One region of the Proteus sp. MB838 genome, then DNA from elsewhere that is predicted to be linked to it. Evidence: predicted binding sites of a transcription regulator. Region 1 holds the regulator's gene; the other holds the start of a gene.
The links. The regulator PurR, encoded in region 1, represses purine synthesis genes. The targets are predictions, from matches to a motif close to CANGCAAACGTTTGCNTG.
Positions count from the first base shown of each region.

Region 2: the regulator PurR is predicted to act here: its motif matches at 3,589-3,606, upstream of gltS (sodium/glutamate symporter).

Region 1 is NZ_BAABMO010000023.1:59,043-64,407, forward strand. Features, by position in the region: gene punC (purine nucleoside transporter PunC) at 151-1,368, opposite strand; gene punR (DNA-binding transcriptional activator PunR) at 1,488-2,390, shown strand; gene purR (HTH-type transcriptional repressor PurR) at 2,400-3,425, opposite strand; gene cydH (cytochrome bd-I oxidase subunit CydH) at 3,694-3,777, shown strand; gene sodB (superoxide dismutase [Fe]) at 3,912-4,490, opposite strand; gene ACYUCW_RS11460 (sulfite exporter TauE/SafE family protein) at 4,730-5,365, opposite strand, start outside.
Region 2 is NZ_BAABMO010000001.1:21,504-26,868, reverse strand. Features, by position in the region: gene ACYUCW_RS00120 (hypothetical protein) at 1-123, opposite strand, end outside; gene ACYUCW_RS00115 (AsmA family protein) at 213-1,901, opposite strand; partial or broken gene ACYUCW_RS00110 (uracil-xanthine permease family protein) at 2,147-3,537, opposite strand; gene gltS (sodium/glutamate symporter) at 3,780-4,994, shown strand; gene recG (ATP-dependent DNA helicase RecG) at 5,106-5,365, opposite strand, start outside.

The DNA.
Region 1 (5,365 bases):
TTAATGCCTCAAAATCCGAAAGAAAAATGAATAAAACGCTTAAGCGTTTGAACAAGTATAGAGATGTAAATAGGTTTTCTCTAGAAAATAAAAAGGCCATTTTATATAAATGGCCTTTTTTAAGAATTTTCCTAAAAACAGGGTATGGCGTTATTCTGTCGCCTGAACTGTGTGTTTGCTAACGGATTTATTACGTTGAATAAAGTAACCCAGCGCCATTGGAATAGCCGTGAGTGCCATAATCGCTGTGGTATTAATTAATGGCTGTTGGCTAATAAAGGCTGAGACAATAAAGCTTGCTAAACTACATAGACCTAATTGTAGCGCATTTTGCAATGCGGCGGCTTTACCACTCACTTCAGGGTAGGCTGATAGCGCATTAGAGACAGCAATGGGATAAGAAGCACCGTTCATCACAGCCATAATACAAAATGGAATTAAAATTGTTGTTAATGTTGGGTGTGTATATTTGGCGACTAAGAACAACGCTGTCATGCTCACTGCGTAGCCAATTAACAATAAAGGTAACAGTGTTTTACCCGACATTTTTGATAATAGAATGCGACAACCATAACCACCTACCATAAATGCGATGGTTTGTGGAATATAGCTTAAGCCGATATCTTGTGGTGAATAACCCATCTTCTCAAGGATAATCGGAGAGCCTGCTAACCAAGCAAAGAAACCCGCACTACAGGACGCGTAAACTAATACGTTACCAGCATAGATAGGTGACTTAAGCAAAGTTAAAAATGATACTGTAGATGGGCCTGCATCAATAACTGATTTTTGTTTAATATTTTTTAGCATCAATGTGGGTAGCATTAATACAAGAGTAATTGCCATCAGCAACATAAAGATCATGCGCCAGCCACCGTGGTTTAACAGAAAAGCACCAATTAGTGGCGCTAAGGCTGGGGAAAGGGCGACCAATGGCATAATTGATGCGAAAACGTGTTGAGCGCGAGACTCATCAAAACGGTCTATCACTAGTGCTTGCCAAATAACGGCTGCAGAGCAGACGCCAAAGGCTTGTAAGAAGCGCATGGTTAGTAAACCGGCAGCACTGTCTACCCAAAGCATACCTAGACAACCTAGGGAGAAGAAACTTAGCCCAATAAGTAAAATAGGCTTACGCCCCAATTTGTCTGAGAGTGGCCCCCAAAGTAGTTGAGCGACAGCAAAGCCAAATAGAAAGATACTTAAGCTGTTACTGACTGCGCCTTCACTGATTGATAATTCGCGTTGCATCATACCAAATGCAGGCAGATACATATCGATAGCTAAATAGCCCAGCATACTAAGGCAGGCGAGATACACCATAAAGAGAGAAGGTGTTTTTGATTGTGTGGAATTCTTTAAAGTCATTTTAATTTTCTATGTTATGTGATGTAAAACATTTTATATATTGTAGCTAAGAGTGATTTTACTTGTGAAACGGGAATATTTGGTTAATGCTGTGAAAAAAATTCAAAGGAATACATATTATGTGGTCAGAATACTCGCTAGAGGTCGTTGATGCTGTCGCTAGAACGGGGAGTTTTAGCTCAGCCGCTCAAGAATTGCACAGAGTACCCTCCGCGGTGAGTTACACCGTGAGACAATTAGAAGAATGGCTTGCCGTTCCTTTGTTTGAACGCCGGCATCGTGATGTTGAATTAACCGATGCGGGTAAGATCTTTATTAAAGAAGCCCGTTCTGTTATCAAAAAAATGAATGACACTCGTCATATGTGCCAGCAAGTCTCAAATGGCTGGCGGGGGCAGTTTAGCATTGCCGTGGATGGTATTGTCAAACCGGCTAGAACACAGCAACTTATTCTGGACTTTTATCGCCATTTTCCTGATATCGAACTCTATGTTTATCCTGAAGTTTTTAACGGTGTCTGGGATTCATTAGTGAACGGGCGTGTTGATTTGGCTATTGGTGCCACCAGAGCTTCACCTATTGGTGAACGTTATAGTTTTAAAGATATGGGCTTTATGCCGTGGCGATGTGTGTGTCATGCTGATCATCCTCTTGCAAGCGCGGCACATCCTTTAACCGATGATGAGTTACGGCCTTATCCTAGTTTATGTTTAGAAGATACCTCACGTAGTTTACCAAAACGAGATACTTGGGCATTAAATAATCAGCGCCGAATGATAGTGCCTTCATGGGATATGGGGCTTGAGTGTTTATTAGCAGGATTATGTGTTGGTATGGTGCCTTGGCACCGAGCGGAGCCATTAATCGAACAAGGTAAGTTGGTTACCCTTACCTTAGTACAACCCTTGCCAGACAGTCCGTGCTGTCTAACATGGGTTGATAAAAGCGAATCGCCGGCATTAACTTGGCTATTAGATTATCTAGGCGATAGCCAAACCTTAAATGAGGAATGGCTTCGTTAATGAAGGGGATCAGCGGCGATAATCAATAAATGGACCATCGGCAACAGAGCGACGTTCTACTAGACGCGGGTGTACTTCGATAGTTTGTGCATCCTCGCGTTTATTCACAATACGGTCGAGTAACATGGAAAAAGCCATTTGTCCTAAACGCTCTTTCGGCTGGTGAACCGTGGTTAAAGCTGGTGTGAAATAGCGTGCATTACGGATATTGTCGTAGCCGACAATGGAAATATCGGCAGGAACACGTAATCCTAACTCATCAGCTGCACATATTGCTCCCATAGCCATAACATCACCGCCACAAAATACGGCAGTAGGGCGTTGTTTTTGATTGAGCATTTGGGTCATGGCTTTGTAACCAGATTCAGGTTCAAAGTCACCTTGTACAATCCACTCTTCTTTTACCGTAATTTTCGCTTCTTCCATGGCTTTTAAAAAGCCCTGTAAACGACCGCCTCCGGTATTTCGCTCTAGAGGGCCGGGGATAATACCAATATCACGATGACCTCGTTCAATAAGATAACGACCGGCTATATAGCCACCATGGAATGCGTTATCAATAATGGTATCAGTAAAGTCACCGCGGGCTTTTCCCCAGTCCATGACGACCATCGGAATATTACGATAACCTTCTAAGAGAGAAAGAAGATGATCGGGATATTCTGAACACATGACTAATAAACCATCAACACGTTTTTGTGCCAACATAGCTAAATAAGCTTTTTGTTTATCAAGATTATTATGTGAATTACATAAAATTAGCGTGTAGCCTTTGCTATAACAACTATTTTCAACAGCTTCAATCACTTCAGCAAAGTAAGGTGCTTCACTGGACGTGGCTAATAAACCAATGGATTTAGTGTGATTGACTTTTAAACTACGTGCGACAGCACTCGGCGAATAATTTAATTCTTTTATCGCAGCCCAAACTGCCGCTCTTGTGTTCTCAGCAACAAAACGAGTTTTGTTGATCACATGAGAAACAGTCGTGGTTGATACGCCTGCGCGTTTTGCCACGTCTTTTATTGTTGCCATGGTGTGGAAAACTCCTGACCTTCATTGGTCTCTTTTAATTCATTTTATGGTTTAACTGCCAGTATAGTCATATATAGGGCAAACACTGGCAATAATTTAGCGATTAGCTGTGAATTTTGTATGATCTAGCTCAAAAGTGAAAGTATTAATCAATGTTATAAATTGTGCTCTAGTCGCTATTTTAGCAAAACTTGATATGTAATAATAATTAACCATGACAAGATTATGGTTTAATCTGAGTATTATAATCATTTTGAGGGAGAAATAGATGGATACGGATCTGAAATTTGGTTTAAGTACCGCAGTAGCAGCACTGGTTATGATCGTAATATATGCAAGTTTATTGTTTTGATTGTTAATTGCTAATTATTTGCTTAAATTTTAGCTATCCAAAGTGAGCAATCAAATATATCAATATAACAAAGGGCACTAGGCCCTTTGTTATTAGATTATCAAAAATGGTTTTCCCATCTCTGAAACAGTCAATTAAGCAAGATTTGCTTCAACAAATGACCAGTTAACCAGTGCCCAGAACTCTTCTAAGTATTTCACACGTGCATTACGATAGTCGATGTAGTAAGCGTGCTCCCAGACGTCAACAGTTAACAGTGGTTTATCTTCGCCAGAAACAGGTGTTGCAGCGTTAGATGTATTAACAATAGCTAATGAGCCATCTGCTTTTTTCACTAACCAAGTCCAACCTGAACCAAAGTTTTTTGCAGCTGCATCATTAAATTGTTTTTTGAACTCTTCAAAAGAGCCAAACGCTTTATTGATTGCTTCTGCAATTTTACCTGTTGGTGCACCGCCTGCGTTTGGTGCTAAGCAATTCCAGTAGAATGTATGGTTCCAAACTTGAGCGGCATTATTGAAAATACCACCTTCAGTAGTTTTGATGAGCTCTTCTAAAGATTTATTTTCTAAATCAGTACCTTTAACCAAGTTATTTAAGTTGGTTACGTAAGTTTGGTGGTGTTTGCCGTAGTGGTATTCTAATGTTTCTTTAGAGATATGTGGCTCAAGAGCATCTAACGCATAAGGTAATTTTGGTAATTCGAAAGACATTGCGTACTCCTTTATCCTATCATTTTCGGGTTTTGTGCCTTAAACCATTCCATCTAATTCAACTGAATTGATAAAATGAGGCAAATGAACTCACTAAGTTGTTACTATTTTGCTAATTATTTTAACAAAAATTCATTGAAATAACAGCTAAATATCTTTTATCTATTAGTATAGAACATATAGATTAGTTATATTGATAAGAGTATCTCTCACTAAGATAGAGGTAAAGTGTTAAAACACTATCCCAATATCAGGGTATATAACATTTTAGTCATGACGATTAATAAGAATAGGGCAAATATTTGGCGTACTCTGGCAATAGGTAGTTTATAGGCAACTTTTACGCCGATAGGGGCTGTAAGTATACTGGTAATACTAATACCAATAAAAGCAGGTAGATAGACAAAACCTAAATAATAGTCTGCTAATTCAGTTTGTTGCCAACCATAAACGATCCCCATAACAGTCCCAATAGTGGCGATAATCACACCCAGCATTGATGATGTTGCAATACATTTACGGGTGTTAAACCCCCAGTGGCTTAATAGCGGTATTGTTATGGTGCCACCCGCTATACCAATAAAACTTGAAATAAAACCCACTAAGCTACCACCGGTTGTTAGTGCTGGTTTTGAAACCACCGGATCTTGGGCATTCTCAACACGTTCAGCTTCTTTTTTCTTGGTCAGTAATCCATATATGGTATAGGCCATAAAAATACAAAAGATAATTTGCAATAGGGTATTTGAGAGTTTTTGTACTAGGAATGTCCCAACTAGCATACCGAGAAGAGTGCCTACAGCGAGGAGCGGAAATTGTGACCATAAAATCGCTTTATGTTTATTATGCGAATAAGCAGAAGAGGCGGTAGAAAA
Region 2 (5,365 bases), on a different contig from region 1:
AAATAACGGAGTTTGGTTATTATCACACACTTCGACACTACTACTATTTTCAAGTGCGGTTAAGGGTGCTTGCTGAAATTCATCAAGAGTGATTATTGGCAGGGAAAAATTGTCATCAGACATGAAAACTCCGCAATAAGAAAATAGAAAGAGTCTGCATTGTAACGCTTTTTGCAGCAGGCGCAATCTATGCGCCTGCTAAACCATCAACATCAAAAGGATAAATTATTTATTATTTCGCCGTCTTGCATCCTGTCATCGATAGGCGTTTGGTCATCTTTTTTACCTATTAATGTACCATTTAAGGTCGGTATAACAGCGTCAGCGGCTAAGTTGCCTTTAAGCTTTAAGGTAAATTGTCCTGTTTCATCGGTAGGTTGCGATAATTTCCAACCCATATTATTAGGCAAAGAGAGGGGCACATTCAGCCCATTGACGATAAGAGAAAATAGTCTTTGGTTATTGTTTTGTTCTAATGCAGCAGAGCCACGCACGATGCCTTTATCTACGAAAGCAGAAAACTGTGGAATAATGGCAGTATCTTGTTGTGTCATTAATGTTAGGTCAGGGCGGCGAAGCTCTACGCCATTTAATGTACCACTATCAGCACTTAACGTCGCGGTGCCTTGCCATAATCCCCATTGCCCATCTTTGGCGATGATTAAATTTTTCAGTTGGCCTGTTAGGCCGGTAAATTGAAAAGAAAAGAGGGGATTAATATCAATGAGGATAGATTGGTTTAATGATAACTGCTTAATATTGATACTCTTCACATCTTGCTCAATAGGTTTAGCAAAGAAGGAGAGCCATTGCTCAGGTAGGGTATATAAAATACCTGAGAGTGTTGCATCTTCAATATTTAAAGTCTTTGTCTCGCTGTTCCATTGTCCTGCTAGTTTTATTAGCCCTTTTTCATAGCGTAAGCTTAAATTATCTATGTTAAATAAATTATCTTGCTGATTTAACTTAGCGATCACATCAGTGACATGTTGATTTTTATACACAATATCATCGGTGTTTAGCTCACCGGATGTCAGTGATAGGCTATTATTCCACGCAATTTGAGAAAACTGCCCAGCCAATCCACTTATTGCCCACTGTTTCCCTTCGGCAGTAAAATCAACAATGTTCAATTGCTTGATAGTCATTACTGGAGATTGACTTAATGATTGTTGTAACTCTTCTAAGGTTTTTGTGGATTGCCAACGCAGTCCGGTTAAGTAAACATCATTAAGTTGCCATTGGTTATCTTGATATTGGCCTGATAAAGAGAGTGAGCCATTAAGGAACTGGGTGGCTAATTTTTCAATCAAAATACGATTTGGTTGATATTCGCCAGCAACAATAAAATTATTAAAGCTATTTTTTCCTATCATGCCATCAGCAATGGAAAACTGAAAATGCCCCGCACCAATAGGATCGGTCGATGTAGGTTTCCAAGGTGTGATACCTCCCGTTATTTTGTTAGCGCTAAAGGTGAATGTTGTGCTAGATGTTGGCATGCTATCTAACTGCATATTTTTAAACTGGAGAATATCTGCACTAACAGGAAGGGGAGCTATTTTATTAGCTAAAATAATTTTACCATTCTCTAAAGTAATTTTTTGCAGATGGGACGGCATAGTAAAAAATTGCCAGTTAAATCTAAGTTGTGCTGATTGGGCTAATACGGCGGTTTTATCTTGTTTGGGGTTAATGGACAGATCATAAACAACAATTTGTTCTGGTTGAGTTAAATCATGTTCAATACCGGAAAAGCGAATGTCATAATCACTATACTGTGTTAACCATTCACTGGTTTTTTGCGCACCCCATTGTGTTTGAAGAAAGGCATAAATCACAATAATAAATAAAATAACGATAAGTATCAGAGATACCAAACTTTTTATCAGCCAGCGCATAACCTTTCTCCTGTTTTATACTCCATCAAAACATCATACAGTTATGCCTGAAAATTGACTTTTGCTCAAGTATTCATCAATAAAAGAGTAGTTATGGCATTCTCTTTTATCTAGCCGATATTCTTGCCTAAAAGTAAATAATAATTTTGTTGCCTTAAGTAATAATTAAATCATGTTATTAATCAATTTATTAAATGCGCTATTCCGATTAAAGAGTGAAATAGCGCCGGATTGTGTTTCAGCTATTATTTTTCGGGTGGAAAAATCAGGTTTAAAATAATAGCGGTTAGACCGCCTGCAGCAATACCGGATGACAGTAATGTTTTTAGCCAATCAGGTGCAAACTGTAATATTTGAGGTTGCTGTGATACCCCAAGTCCTACGGCCAAAGAGATGGCGAGGATCATAATAGCACGACGATTTAGTGCCTCTTTAGAGACGATACGCACCCCAGATGCAGCGATAGTACCAAACATAACAAGCGTTGCCCCCCTAGTACAGGTTCAGGAATTCGTTGTACAAATTCTGCCACAGAGGGAAATAACCCTAAAATAATCAACATGGCTGCTACGACATAGCCCACATAGCGACTTGCCACACCTGTTAATTGAATAACGCCGTTATTTTGCCCAAAACAGGAGTTTGGAAAGGTATTAAAAAACGCAGAAACCATAGAGTTCAATCCATTTGCTAATACGCCCCCTTTAATGCGCTTCATATAAAGTGGCCCACTGACGGGTTGTTCTGAAACATCTGAGGTGGCAGTAATATCACCAATGGTTTCTAATGAGGTGATCATAAACACCAGCATTAGTGGGATAAGCAAATGCCAATCAAATGAGAGGCCATAATAGAAAGGTTCTGGTACGGTGATAATCGGTGTTTCTTGTTGTTCAGGCGGTGTAGGTAGCATATCTAGCCACCATGCCAAAATATAACCGACAGCCATAGCAATCACTAAAGAAGCGACACGTAAATAAGGGTTTCTTTGGCGGTTAAGTAAAATAATAACCACTAATACCGAACCCGCTAATAAAAGGTTTTTAGGTGAGCCAAAGGTGTTACTTTCAATAGCGGCGTAACCACCACCAATAGAAGTAAGCCCAACTTGAATTAAAGAAAGGCCGATAATCATCACCACAATTCCTGATACCAATGGTGTGATAATCCGGCGAGCTAAATGTAAAAAACGCGATAATAGCACTTCGGTAAGTGAAGCAACCATTAAAGTGCCAAATAGAGCCGCCATCATTGTTGGAATATCCGCGCCACCATTTTTTAATGCCAATCCCCCCATAATCAGAGGAGCCACAAAATTAAAACTGGTGCCTTGAATTGATAATAAACCTGAACCTACGGGACCCCAAGCTCGAATTTGGATCAGTGATGCAATACCTGAGGCGAATAATGACATACTGATAATGCGTTGAGTGTCATGTGCAGGTAACCCTAATGCTTGGCAAATTAAGATAGCAGGGGTTATTACGGCGACAAACATGGCTAATAGATGCTGACAAGCCGCAAATAGTGTTTGTGGTAATGGGGGCTTTTCTTCTAAAGCGAATAGAAGCTCACTCGTTTTTTGGGGCGAAATCTGACTACTTTGTGACAAATTACGATTTTCTGAAGTAACCATGATGTGAATTTCTTATCTGGCAAAAAGCGTATTTTAATGATCTGCGCCACAAAAGCAATCGTTTGCGTAAAATTGATGTTATCAAAATGCATAAGAGGCGCTCACATTTTTATATGTTTTAACTTGTGTTTATCGTCGTTTTTTTTTCTAATCGGGGTATACCTGCTTTTGGCGTTGTTCATGGATGAACTTAGCGTCGTAGTTTTTTTATACAAAATTAACAAATAAGACGGGGTACATAAATGTATCATCTCGATGTTTATGGCACGCTAGTCGCGGCCACTTTGGTTCTTTTACTCGGACGTAAGTTAGTGAAATCTGTTCCTTTTTTAGAACGGTATACGATCCCAGAACCCGTTGCAGGTGGGTTACTTGTTGCAGCTCTTTTACTTGCATTAAAATCATTTATGGACTGGGAAATTAGCTTTGATCTCTCCTTAAAAGATCCACTGATGCTCGCTTTTTTTGCAACAATTGGTTTAAACGCGAACCTTGCCAGCTTAAAAGCGGGAGGAAAAGCGCTATTTATTTTTGTGTTTGTGGTCGTTGGATTACTTTTAGTTCAAAACACAGTAGGTATTGCATTAGCAGAAATGCTAGGCCTTGATCCTCTTATGGGATTATTAGCCGGTTCTATCACCTTATCAGGTGGTCATGGAACGGGTGCCGCTTGGGGGAAAACATTCGTTGAAAGCTACGGCTTTATGAGTGCCTCTGAAGTGGCTATGGCTTGTGCAACCTTTGGTTTAGTGTTAGGTGGATTAATTGGTGGTCCTGTTGCGCGTTATTTAATTCGTAACATTCCAACCCCTGGCGCAGGCAGTGATGATCATGAAATGCCTACAGCCTTTGAGAAACCCGCTACGGGGAGAATGATCACTTCAATGGTGTTATTGGAAACCATTGCGATGATTTCTATCTGTTTAATGGCAGGGACTTTCTTATCTCAGTTACTAGAAGGTACGGCTTTCTCATTACCTACCTTTGTGTGTGTACTGTTCATTGGCGTTATTTTAAGTAATAGCCTATCAATGCTCGGTTTTTATCGTGTATTTGATAGAGCCGTTTCTGTTTTAGGTAACGTTAGCTTATCGTTATTTTTAGCGATGGCGCTGATGAGCTTAAAATTATGGGAGCTGGCATCACTGGCAATACCTATGCTGGTTATTCTCGGTGTTCAAGCGGCAGTAATGGCATTGTATGCAATTTTTGTCACTTTTCGTGTTATGGGTAAAAATTATGATGCGGCAATTTTGGCTGCGGGTCACTGTGGTTTCGGTTTAGGCGCTACGCCAACGGCTATCGCTAATATGCAAGCTGTGACAGATCGTTTTGGTCCTTCTCATCTTGCATTCTTAGTTGTTCCGATGGTCGGTGCATTCTTTATTGATATAGTAAATGCGATAGTGATCAAATTGTATCTGATGCTACCATTCTTTACGCCTATAGCAGGGTGATGACAGTGTTCATCTAGTTCGAATGAGAACGGCACAGATAAGTCTGTGCCGTTTTCTTTTATTACAGTGTTAAGCCCTCAAGTGCGCTCTAAGCCATTTAAAGTGTGTCGTTTAAGCTTGGCTATATTGGGTCTTTGCAGGTAGCCAGCGTTCGATTAACGCTTGCGAATGCTTAGGGTAATGTTGATGTAAATAACGAGCAATACGTTGTACTTCAGGAATAAGCGCCTGATCGCGTAATAAGTCTGCGACTTTAAATTGAGCATTGCCCGTCTGCTTAGTTCCTAATAGTTCACCTGGTCCTCTTATCTCGAGATCTTTTTGTGCAATAACAAAGCCATCATTACTGTCTCTGAGCACTTGTAAACGTA